DNA from 4 places in the Endozoicomonas sp. ALB115 genome. Region 1 is predicted to be linked to each of the others. Evidence: predicted binding sites of a transcription regulator. Region 1 holds the regulator's gene; each other region holds the start of a gene.
What was found. The regulator FNR, encoded in region 1, switches genes on or off when oxygen is low (the NO sensors DNR and NnrR bind a similar motif). The targets are predictions, from matches to a motif close to TTGATNTANATCAA.
Positions count from the first base shown of each region.

Region 2: ubiU (ubiquinone anaerobic biosynthesis protein UbiU) is a predicted target of FNR. The motif match lies at 1,501-1,514, and genes of this name have one in related genera.
Region 3: pflB (formate C-acetyltransferase) is a predicted target of FNR. The motif match lies at 1,617-1,630, and genes of this name have one in related genera.
Region 4: glpA (anaerobic glycerol-3-phosphate dehydrogenase subunit A) is a predicted target of FNR. The motif match lies at 1,531-1,544, and genes of this name have one in related genera.

Region 1 covers NZ_JBLYZG010000017.1:21,694-24,863, reverse strand. Annotated here, with positions in the region: gene hemN (oxygen-independent coproporphyrinogen III oxidase) at 1-769, shown strand, start outside; gene fnr (fumarate/nitrate reduction transcriptional regulator Fnr) at 1,283-2,035, shown strand; gene ACO6VE_RS10260 (adenine phosphoribosyltransferase) at 2,115-2,672, shown strand; gene ACO6VE_RS10255 (hypothetical protein) at 2,808-3,170, shown strand, end outside.
Region 2 covers NZ_JBLYZG010000027.1:51,328-54,497, forward strand. Annotated here, with positions in the region: gene ACO6VE_RS13335 (U32 family peptidase) at 1-305, opposite strand, end outside; gene ubiU (ubiquinone anaerobic biosynthesis protein UbiU) at 438-1,445, opposite strand; gene thpR (RNA 2',3'-cyclic phosphodiesterase) at 1,764-2,405, opposite strand; gene menE (o-succinylbenzoate--CoA ligase) at 2,529-3,170, opposite strand, start outside.
Region 3 covers NZ_JBLYZG010000027.1:11,980-15,149, reverse strand. Annotated here, with positions in the region: gene ACO6VE_RS13185 (methylglyoxal synthase) at 1-438, shown strand, start outside; gene ACO6VE_RS13180 (hypothetical protein) at 595-1,053, opposite strand; gene pflB (formate C-acetyltransferase) at 1,717-3,170, shown strand, end outside.
Region 4 covers NZ_JBLYZG010000015.1:21,918-25,087, forward strand. Annotated here, with positions in the region: gene glpA (anaerobic glycerol-3-phosphate dehydrogenase subunit A) at 1-1,462, opposite strand, end outside; gene ACO6VE_RS09455 (MIP/aquaporin family protein) at 2,039-2,857, shown strand; gene glpK (glycerol kinase GlpK) at 3,074-3,170, shown strand, end outside.

The sequences.
Region 1 (3,170 bases):
GGTACACATGGACCTGATTTACGGCCTGCCTTTCCAGACCACCAACAGTTTTATGGAAACCATCGATCGTGTGGCTGATATGGCCCCGGACAGGCTATCCCTGTTTAACTACGCCCACCTGCCCCACCGCTTCAAACCACAGCGCCGAATTAATGAGCAGGATCTGCCTGCGCCGGAAGTGAAGCTGGACATTCTGCATCAGGCCACGGAAAAACTGCTGGATCAGGGCTACATCTACATCGGTATGGATCACTTTGCCCTGCCAGACGATGAACTGGCCATTGCCCGGGAAGAAGGCACGCTGCACCGGAATTTCCAGGGTTATACCACCCATGGTCATTGCGACCTGATCGGCATGGGCGTGTCTGCCATCAGCCAGGTAGGCGACACTTATATCCAGAACAGCACCGATGAAGCCCGGTACTGTGCAATGATCAATGAACAGCAGTTGCCAGTGGTTCGCGGCCTGAAGATGACCGCTGATGACAAAGTCCGCCAGGCAGTGATTACCCAGCTGATCTGCCACTTCAAACTGAACTTCAGCGATATTGAACAGCGGTTTGATATTCAATTCAGGGATTACTTCCGGGATGAGCTGGCAAGGCTGGAGCCGATGAGGGCAGACGGCCTGATCAGTCTCAATAGCGATGGCTTGCTGGAAGTACTGCCAAAGGGAACACTGCTGATCCGTAACATCTGTATGCAGTTCGACCACTATCTCCATCAACCGGAGATGAAAGAGAAGACGCTCTTCTCAAAGGTTATCTGAGTAACACTCCGGAGCAATCACCAGGCTCCGGAGCCCCTCTCCCGCCAGTACCGACAACGACTGATCATCCCGCACAGAACCGAAACCTCTCTGCAGCTCACCGGTTTATCAGAAAAAAACTGAAACTGACGACGACTTGCCACCACTATCACATTGATTTACTTGAAACATAAGTGCAAAATCTGCCATGTCCGTTAAATACCACGAACGAAAATTTAATCCTGTGACATAAGACAATGTCAGATTGATTTTCAGGGATAAAGACACACAACCACCAGGAGCCATGACCATACCATGATCAGGGTCAGCCCTGAGCTTGATAGATGACACGGCAGATGAGAGCTCACCGGAACCACCGCAGTTTATGACGCATTGCTGAAGCAGCACCAAACCCCTACCCTGGGTCTGCCCGGTTGCGTACATACCTGATTTACACTCCGGTAACACTTTTCATACACTTGGTTTTCCATAAACAGTGTCGAATTTCGCCAAATACGACTTTGAGGCCTCTCAATGACGTCAAAGCCCAACGTCCGACAGCCGAGCCATGTGGCCTGCAGAGACTGCAGCCTCAGCTCACTGTGCCTGCCACTGGCACTGAGCATTAAGGATATCGATCAGCTGGATCACATTATCAAGCGTGGGCGTCCTTTGAAAAAAGGCGAACACCTGTTTCTGGAAGGTGACCCCTTTACCAGTGTCTTTGCTGTTCGCTCAGGGGCTCTCAAAACCTACACAGCGACCAATGAAGGTGAGGAACAAATCACCGGATTTTACCTGCCCAGCGAAATTCTTGGCCTGAGCGGTATGGATACGGATACCTATCCGGTGTCGGCCCAGGCGATGGAAACCACCATGATCTGCGAGATTCCTTTTGAGCAACTGGAAACCCTTTCCGATCAATTCCCGGAATTGCGCCGACATCTGATGCGCCTGATGAGCAAGCGTATCCGTGAAGACCAGCAAATGATGATGCTGCTGTCCAAGAAAAACGCCGATGAACGTATTGCCACCTTCCTGATTAACCTGGCCAGCCGTTTTCGTCGCCGGGGTTTTTCTTCCCAGTCGTTCCGTCTGTCCATGTCGAGAAATGAGATGGGGAACTACCTGGGTCTGGCGGTAGAAACGGTTAGTCGTGTATTTACCCGATTCCAGAAAAACGGCCTGATCTCCGCCGTGGGCAAGGAAATCGAAATTCGCAACTCGGTTGAACTCTGTGCCCTGGCCGGGGGAAAAACACTGGAACCGATTGCTACCAACGCCTGACTTTATCCTCTAAAGAAGCTACCCTTTGAGGTGGCTTCTTCCTTTTTATCCATTGACTGACAGCGGCATGCTCCCTCCCATGCATACAAACGAATGTTCATCCGTTCAGGAATATCTGCGAACGCAAATCAGAACCATCGCGGACTGGCCCCATGAAGGCATCCTGTTTCGGGATATCACCACACTGTTTGAAAACCCGGAAGCCTGGCGTAAGGCCGTGGATGTCATGGTTCAGCGTTATGAGAACCAGACTTTTGATCGCATTGGCGCGCTTGATGCCCGCGGTTTCCTGCTTGGCTCGACACTGTCCTATATCATGAACAAGCCGCTGGCACTGTTTCGCAAGAAAGGCAAACTGCCAGGCAAAACCCTCAGTGTCGAGTATGACCTTGAATATGGCAAAGCCGTACTGGAAATGCATGAAGACACCATTAAGGCCGGTGAAAAAATTCTGTTAGTGGATGACCTTATCGCCACCGGAGGCACACTGCTGGCTGGGGATCAGTTGATTCGACAAGCAGGAGCCAGCACACTGGAAGCTGCAGCTATCATCAATCTGCCAGACCTCAAGGGCGCTGACAGACTCAATGCGGCGGGCATTCCAACCTATGCCCTGTGCAATTTTGCCGGTGAGTAAAACCACCCTCAGTTCAGAATTTCAGGGATGATACGATATGTCTCTTAGATCCAGGGTTAATGTCTGGATCTGAGAGCCCCTCCCGCAGTTACAGGACGCACAGACCGGGATCTACCCGGGAAAAGGACTTTGCAAATGGGAATATGCGCCAAGGAACTAAGGCACTATGTTGTTCGCCCCGCACTCAAGCATCTGGGTATGTGGAGCCCTACTGCTGAGAACCTGCTGCTTGGTACCGCAGCCAGAGAGTCCGGGCTTGGTTTTCATCTGAAACAGGCCAATCACCAGGCACTCGGTATCTATCAGATTTCTCCTCGCATGCACCGCAATATCTGGGACCTGTTTCTGGCACCAAACGCTGACTTATCCAGCAAAGTTCGGGGACTGGCCAGCCAGCGGGAGTTTCTTTCCCACCCCCATCATGAACTGGCGACCAACCTGGTTTACGCCACCGCCATTGCCTGGCTTATCTATCACCGCTGCGGTATTCAGATCGAA
Region 2 (3,170 bases), on a different contig from region 1:
TAGTGGACAGCGGCCATATCGTTGGCTTCTACAGTAAAGTCTCCGTTCTCACAGACCTTGCTCACCTGAGCCAGTTCAGACTCAGCTTCAATCAGCGTCAGTGTCGATAGAACGACTTCTTTGCCTTTAGACTGCAATAACCTGGCAATGGCTAACCAGTCATCCAACTTCAGCTCACGTCTTTTCGAGCATACGACTTCTCCCAGGTAGACTCGTTCAAAGGCGGACTCGGCTACTTTCTCGTAAAACGCCATAACGTCTTGTTTAGGCCAGAAGAACAGTAATGGGCCAAGGGTGATTTGCATAGTTTATTCCCTGTCTGCGCCGGGCGTTACCCGAAAACGCGATCTGCCAGCCACAAAGAAAGCAAAGCATGTAAACCTTTATGGCTCGTGTCTTTGTGGTTTAAATCAAAAGAGAGTGTCAAGCAGCTAACATCACTGCCAGGGGCGATTATAGGCACCCAGTGTAGTCTGGCTACCTTCAGACAAACGGGAAAGGCCAGCCATCCAGCGTTCATTGGTGGTAAAACGATCTGGATTGACCTGGTAATGGTCCAGCGCTTCCCGCCAGATTCTCACCACTTCGGCAACATAGGCCGGGCTTCGCTGGCGGCCCTCAATTTTCACCGCACTGATGCCAGACTGATACAGCTGAGGGATCAGATCCAGGGTATTGAGGCTGGTAGGCTCTTCAATGGCATGACTGACCTGATCATTCACCGTAAAGCGCCCCTTGCAGAGGGTTGGATAACCGGCCTGCTCGTGGTGATCAAAACGGTCGATCAACAAACCTCCCAGTCGGGTTTCCATCCCATTGGCCGTTGTCTGCCAGCGCACAGCGGATGCCGGAGAACAGGCACCGGCGGTATTGGGCGATTCCCCTGTCACATAAGAAGAGAGAATGCAGCGCCCTTCGGCCATAATACAAAGACTGCCAAAGGCAAATACTTCCAGCTCCACCGGGCTTTTCTGAGCCAGTCGCTCAACCTGTTTTAACGACAGCACCCTGGGCAGTACTGCGCGTTTGATACCAAAATGATCATGATAAAAAGACAGGCTGGCCTGGTTAGTGGCAGAAGCCTGAACGGAAAGATGAAGATTAAGATCGGGGTATCGCTTGCAGGCATAGTCCAGCACGCTGATATCGGCAGCAATCAGGGCATCGACACCGAAGTCGGCACACATATCCACTGCTTTTTTCCAGCGGTGCCAGTTGGTCGCCTGAGCATAGGTGTTTACCGCAACAAAAAGCCGCACCTTTTTTCCACGGGGATTTTTATCAACGTAGTCCAGTGCCTTCATGGCCCGCTGATCAGAAAAGTTCAGACCGGCAAAATGTCGGGCATTGGTTTCATCACGAAAGCCGATGTATACGGCATCAGCACCATTATCGACAGCGGCTTTCAGGGAAGGAAGGTTACCGGCAGGACACACCAATTCCATAGAGAATTATCCAGTAGTTTTTGCGCAGCATAGCACGCTGAACAAAAAAACCGACTTGATACTTATCAAGAAATAGCCAGAAAAATAAGTATCAACAACTAGCACATGGTTTCAATGAGTTTGCCGGGTTGTCATGCCTCCGCACTCCGTTCGTCCTGAGCCTGTCGAAGGGCGAAAACTCAGGACTCTGAGATCGTGCCAAGCACCCTTCGTCCGTGCATCCTGAGCGGAGCCGAAGGGCGCTCAGGGTGAACGGAGATTGTATACGTCAAACTCATTGAAGCCATGTACCAGGCAACCATCTACTCATCAGTGTTTTCATGCACTAATAGCAAGAGGCAACAACGGAAAAGCATGGAGAGATTTATATCGCGTTCCCATTGCAGTGTTCTCACTTTCCAGTAATACCACCTCACCCACCGTCACCCGGAAGCTGGGAAGGTTAAAATACTGACTATGGGTGACATACCTTGGTCGTTTAAACCGCCCCAGGGTTACGTGGGGGCGAAAATTCCGGGTTTCAGCACTGAAGCCTGACTGCACTGCTGCCTGCTCACAGATATCAGCTAGCCGTTTTAACTCCTGTCCTGAATGCATCTCCAGAGCCAGCACCCGGGGGTTTCGCTCATTTGGAAAGAAACGAAAACAACCGGTCATACTGTCAAAGGTATGGTAGTCCGCCAGATCATTTTCAAGATTGCTGATTAACTGCTGTAACTGTTGGGGGGAGCTATTGCCCAGGAATTTAAGGGTAATGTGCTGCTGCTGGGGAGCTACCCAGCGCAAGTCATGAACATGACCTTCACCGGCTCGATGAATGGCTTTCTTATGCAGCGTTGCAGCAAGTTCAAGAGGAAGTTTTACAGCCAGAAAAGCCCTGACTGGGGAATTATGGGACAGCGCCTCATCAAAAGAGGTCCGGGCGCTGGAAGCGTTGTAGCTAATGGGGTTATTTTTCATATTATTCTAACTTCAACGTCTGACTGCTAAATTCAAACCAATTGCGCCCTGCAATTTGGTTTGGCTAAGTTTGTTGAACCTAGTCTAGTACATTGTTGGCAGAAATCTGCCTGTATCGTCGTATTATTCCAAAAGTGCCTGAAAAAAACGGCGATTAATCTTGATCCCGGCTTCCGCTATCTGCTCAGGAAACAAACGAATATGTACCGGCACTTTGAATTTAGCTATCTTGCCTGCCAGCCTCTGTTTTGTAAATGATTCATTCAGGGCACCGTCCACCGTCTGAACGTAAGCCACAGGGCGCTGGCCATATTCAGGATCCGTTATGGCAACGACCACCGCCTGGACAATCTCCGGGAAGGTCAGCAAAGCCTGCTCAATCTCTTCAGGATGAATATTCTCCCCCCCTGAGATCAACATATTATCCATACGACCACAGACCTGTAACTGGTCACCGTGCCAACGTCCTTTGTCACCGGTATTAAACCAGCCACGGGTACCCGGAAATGGCGTCACCTCGCCCTGCTGAAAATAGCCTTTGGCCAGAGTGTCACCACGCACCTGAATCTCGCCGTCCTCTGTTAAACGGACCTCACGCCATGGCAATACCGCTCCGGAAGTAACACGACCACTGGTAAACAGAGGCTCTCCGGTACACACCTGAGAGGCCATCTCGGTCAGACCATAGGTGGTCAGAACAGTGACCCCCTGTGCTTTTACCGCCTCCACCAGCCTCGGGGAAGCAACGCCGCCACCCAGCAGAAT
Region 3 (3,170 bases), on a different contig from region 1:
GTCTCATCCAGGAAGCGCATTGCCCTGGTCGCTCATGATAATAAGAAAGGGGAATTGGTGCAGTGGAGTCTGCGCCATAAAGAAAAGCTGCAGGGTCATGATCTTTTTGCCACGGGTACCACAGGAAGTCTGCTGGAAAAAGAACTGTCTATGCCGGTCACAAAATTTATCAGTGGTCCGCTGGGTGGAGACCAGCAGATTGGTGCATTGATTTCTGAATGCAAACTGGACCTGCTGGTATTTTTCTGGGACCCGTTTGAGCCAATGCCCCATGATCCGGATGTTAAGGCATTGTTACGGATCGCAGCGGTGTGGAATATCCCGGTTGCCTGTAACCAGAGCTCGGCGGATTACATATTCTCGTCAGACTTGCTTGGACAATCTCATAACCGGCATATTCCGGATTATGACAGCTATCTACAGCAAAGAACGCTTTGATTTTATGGGTTCAAAAAGAGCACAAAGGCCTTGAAATAAGGGCCTTTGGCGAAAATAATCCGGGAAAGTAATGAATGGGTTCCGCTAGACAAGCTCCGCTGAATAAGCCTGGCTGGTAGTGTCAGTATTCAAAAACAATCAATATAAAACGGGTATTCAATAATCAGAGTTGTCGTTGCCGTCTCTGCTCATTGAGCCAATACCGAAGCCTGAAGGCCCGTACTGGCGGCGCTTTTTGTAGGTTACCTTGGGCTCGGCGCTGCTATGGCGGTCTTCAGGCGCAGCAGGCCTGCAGTTCATAGTGCCGCTGATGGCGCTGTTGTTACCAACGCTGTTACCACTGCGATAGCTTTGACCACCGGATGAAAACCTGCGGACAGGCTGCTTGGTAACCGATGGCTGAAAAACGGAAACAGGCGTCTGTTCATACAGGTCTCTTTCTGAGTCCCGGTCAGACAGCAGTTCACTGTTCTGGACAGAACCTTCCTGCATATTCAGGCGCATACGATAAGGGTGACCGTAGCCTCTACGGCGACGTGGCTTGTGGTCTTTTGGCTCAGGTGGCTTCAGGCCGGTGAACTGCTCATAAATGGTTGTGTAAATATATTTGCTCATAACTACCTCCTGTTCATCCTCTCCCAGAAACGGATAAAATGTCTTTATTTGGTTGACGATGTTAGACAAACCCATTTTCGGTATGAATAGGTAACACTACTTAAAACTCTCTGAATAAACGGCAACAAACGTTAACAGTATAATGTTAGTGTCGTTAATTGTTTTGAAAAACGAAACGAAATAGAATTAACAGAAACAAAGACTAGCATTCATAAAAATAGATCGTTGCTTGATTTCATAATTTTTTTGAATTTTGGACTATTGGTAATAACTAATTTTTGCTAATCAAGGGATAGTTAATAAAATATAAGAGGATATCTTTTTTTGTTAATTCCTGTGGAAATGTGTTTATGTTTTTTTATAGCCGGTAGGTATTAACACTGATGGCAGAGTTGTCGTATATACGTTAATTTGACTGAAATTATTTCTTATTCACCGGGTTGGCCAGTTTTACACCTGCGGTATGACCACATAGATGTGATGATTTTTGTGATGATGTGTTATCGCAATGTCTGCGTCCCCGCAAGATAGGCAAACGATAAGCCGACAATGATTTACTTTCATTGATGCAGATCAAGTTGGTGTCGCCGCCAATCAATGCAGTCTGACTGACCCGGAGCAGCATCCCCAAAGAATTCTCCAACCTATCAGGAGCCTCTTAGTATGACTGTAACCACCAGCGAACTGCCAGCAGCATGGGAAGGATTCACTTCCGGCGACTGGTCTGAAAGCATCAACGTTCGTGACTTTATCCAGAAAAACTACACCCCTTACGAGGGTGACAGTTCCTTCCTGGCCGGTTCCACTGAAGCGACAGACAAACTGTGGGCTGATGTTATGGAAGGCATCAGAGAAGAGAACCGCACTCACGCCCCCCTGGATTTCGATACCGATCTGCCATCCACTATTACTTCTCACGACGCTGGCTACATCAATAAAGATCTGGAAACCATTGTTGGTCTGCAGACCGATAAGCCGCTGAAGCGTGGCATCATCGCCAACGGTGGCATTCGTATGGTTGAAACTTCCTGTGAAGTTTATGGCCGTAAACTGGATAACATGGTTAGCAAAATCTTCACTGAATATCGCAAGACGCACAACTCTGGTGTTTTCGATGTTTACACTGCGGACATTCGCAACTGTCGTAAGTCTGGCATAATTACCGGTTTGCCAGATGCTTATGGCCGTGGACGTATTATTGGTGACTACCGCCGAATCGCTCTGTACGGTATTGATCGTCTGATTGTTGACAAGAAAGCCCAGCACAAGTCTCTGGATGCGGCGCTGACTTCCGGCGAGGATCTTGAGCGTACCATCCAGCTGCGTGAAGAGGTCATGGAGCAGATCAAGGCGCTGATGCAGATCAAGGAGATGGGGGCCAAATACGGTTGCGATCTCGGTAACCCTGCTGCCTCTGCCCGTGAAGCGGTTCAGTGGACGTACTTTGGTTACCTGGCTGCGGTTAAGTCCCAGAATGGTGCGGCCATGTCTCTGGGACGTACGGCTACCTTCCTGGATATCTATATCCAGCGTGACCTGGAAGCAGGCAGAATCACTGAAACGGATGCCCAGGAACTGATCGATCACTACGTAATGAAGTTGCGTATGGTTCGCTTCCTGCGTACTCCTGAATACGATCAGCTGTTCTCTGGCGACCCGATCTGGGCTACTGAGGCTATCGGTGGTATGGGCCTTGATGGTCGTACACTGGTTACCAAAAACTCTTTCCGCCTCCTGAACACCATGTACACCATGGGACCATCACCAGAGCCAAATATCACGGTGTTGTGGTCTGAGCAGCTGCCGGTGTCTTTCAAAGAGTATTGCGCCAAAGTATCCATCGATACCAGCTCTATCCAGTACGAAAATGATGATCTGATGCGTACTGATATGAGCAGCGATGATTACGCCATCGCCTGCTGTGTGTCGCCAATGGTTGTTGGCAAGCAGATGCAGTTCTTCGGTGCCCGCGCCAACCTGGGTAAAACGCTGCTGTACGCCATCAATGGCGGTGTTGACGAGAAGCTGAAAATTCAGATTGGTCCAAAAACCGACAAGATCACGTCTGAATACCTGGATTACGACGATGTCTATGCACGTTTTGATACGCTCATGGA
Region 4 (3,170 bases), on a different contig from region 1:
CACCGTTATCGTCGTGGGTTATTTCGCTGACAATACCGGCCGCTCGACAGGCACACATTTTTCCCTGGCAAGGCCCCATGCCAATGCGGGTCCGACGACGAAGGTCAACCAGATCTCTGGCATTAAGGTTATGGACGGCGTATTCGATTTCACCGCGAGTGACCATTTCGCACTCACAGATAACCGCATTCTGCTTTTTGTCGTTGGCAAGGAACTTTGCCGCTCTTTCTCCATGGCGGTACTTTGCTGAGCCTGATACCGGGATAGAAACCTGGGGAGCGTAAATATCGCTGTGTTTGCCATTAGCTCCGGGCAGTGGTCGTATAGCCGTGACACAGGGTTTGCTGTTGCCCAGGTTTTTTGCCACCGCATCCGTGGCCATTTCCGCCATCAGCCGGTAGGTCATCAGCTTTCCGCCGGTAATGGTAATAAGACCCGGCAAGGCATCCGTTTCACCGTGGTCAAGCAAGACGATCCCCCGGCTGATATTTCGACCCGATGGGTCATCTCCCAGAGAGACCAGCGGGCGAACACCGCAATAGGCACGAAGTACACGGGTCCTGGCCATGATCGGACAGAGTTTCTCACCCTCAGCTAACAGAACGTCAACCTCATCGGGGTTGACCCGGATATTCTCGATGTCACTGTATGGGATTTTCTCCGAGGTGGTACCAATAAGCGAGATGGTGTCCCCGGGAACCAGAATGTCGGCATCGGAGGGTTTGCGGCAGCGGTTGATCACCATACCATTAATGCGGTAATCAACAATCAATAACGAGCCTTTGGCCGGGAACATATGAATGGCAAGGTCTGCGTATTCAATAATCTGCTGCCCCCAGATACCGGCAGCATTCACCACCTGCTGAGCATGGATATCCACTTTTTCACCGGTTTTCAGACTGATGCAGTGTACCCCCCGTACCCGGCCATTGTTGATGATCAGGCCAACGACTTTGGTATAGCTCATAAGGCGACCGCCGTATTCTTCTGCATCAAGGATGTTGGCCGCAGTTAAACGAAAAGGGTCAACGGTACCGTCTGGAACACGGACTGCACCCAGCAGTTTGGGATTCACATTTGGCTCAATGCGCAGAGCATCTGCAGGTGTTAATGCCTCGGCCTGTATACCCGCAGATGTACAGGCGGTAATGAATGTTTCCTGAAAGGAGAGTTCGTCCTCAGGCAGGGTGATGAACAGCCCACCGGTCTCTTCAATACAGTGGCTGGCCACTTTCCTCAGAATCTGGTTTTCACGGATGCATTCAATGGCAGAGTGAGGATCGGTCACTGCGTAGCGGGCACCGGAATGGAGCAGACCGTGGTTACGCCCGGTAGTACCGTTGGCGATATCATCCTTTTCCACCAGGATGGCACGCATTCCCCGTTGAGCACAGTCGCGAAGAACGCCCGCTCCGGTGGCACCCCCACCGATGATGACAACGTCGGTCTCTATCTGCCTCATTGAATTTGCTCTTGGATGTTCGTTTATGTTCGCAATGAGCACTATAAATAAACGGCTCTATTCAGAAAATGACACAAATCAACAGAAAGGCACGAGTTGTCATCCGGTCATAAAAAAATCGCTGCCCGAAAAAGACAGGCCGCTTGTGCTTTTGCGGGAAGCGGGTAGCGGCCTTAACTAGTACATCATTTCAATGAGTTTGATGTGTACAATCTCCGCTCAGGACGAACGGAGCTTGGGAGTCATTGATAGAAGGAACCCATCAATTACATTGAAACCATGTACTAGGTCAGATGCGGAACTTATTGCGGAATAATTTCTTAGTGGTTAATTGAAGCTCATGATGCGCATGTTAAGAATTGTGTTCTGTTAGTTGTTTTTGTGAGTATTTCCCGAAGCTGGCTGTCTTTTTTGGCAATTGCTTGATTCATATCAATCTTAAGGGTTGATAATGTTTGTTTTTATTTGCAATATTTTGTCGACAAGAGGGCATTTGTTGAGTTCTTTATTTTTAATAAACGACTATGCCTTAATTAATAAATATTAATCTGCGTAAAGCAGGTGGAAGTAGCCATTATGAGAAAATCATTGCTTGGGGAATGTCTTGCCGAGTTTATAGGCACAGGTCTTCTTATTTTCTTTGGTGTGGGTTGTGTCGCGGCGCTCGTTCTGGCTGGTGTTGATTTTGGTCAGTGGGAAGTGTCCATCGTCTGGGGGCTTGGTGTTGCCATTGCCATCTATGTTACCGGCGGCATTTCCGGTGCTCACCTGAATCCGGCAGTCACGCTTGCATTAACTGTTTTTAAAGGCTTCGACAAACACAAGGTCGTGCCCTTTATTGTTGCCCAGGTGTTGGGTGCTTTCTGTTCTGCGGCCCTGGTTTACTTCCTGTACAGTGGCTTATTCGCTGATTATGAGTTGACCCATCATATTGTTCGTGGCTCTGAGGAGAGTCTGGCCACAGCGGGTATTTTCTCGACATATGCCAACCCGGCACTGACTAACCTGCAGGCCTTCGCTGTCGAGTTTGTCATCACCGCTGTGCTCATGGGCGGAATTCTGGCTATCGGTGATGAAAATAATGGTGTTTCCAACGGTGCGCTTTCTGCCCTTCTCATCGGTATTCTTATTGCTGTTATCGGTGCCTCTTTCGGCCCTCTGACCGGTTTTGCCATGAACCCGGCACGGGATTTTGGCCCGAAACTCTTTGCCTTTTTTGCAGGCTGGGGCGAAGTGGCGCTGACGGGTGCACGAGCCAACCCCTATTTCTGGGTACCGATTGTTGCGCCTGTCTGTGGTGCCATGACCGGTGCGTGGCTTTACATCAATGTGCTGGGTAAGCAGGTGGAGCCTGTTGACTGCGCAACACCTGATTGTGAAATCAAAACCGTCTGATTGTTTATTACCGACCTTCACCACCCCTTGGTAACATTTTGATTTTAAACGATTAAATATCGTGCCAACCATATATTCGAATAGAATATATGCTTCAAAATCAAATGATTACGTTATTTTGGTGGTGAAAGTGGGTTATTAGCCGCTTTTTGTGAATTTTGTGAGTTTTGTGAGAAGGCAGGGCCCCCTGCTAATTAAGGAATCAAGGACAAAAGAATGACCACTGAAAAGAAATACATTGTTTCTCTTGACCAGGGTACAACCAGTTCACGGGCCATTATTTTTAACCATGATGGTGAAATCGTAGGGACTT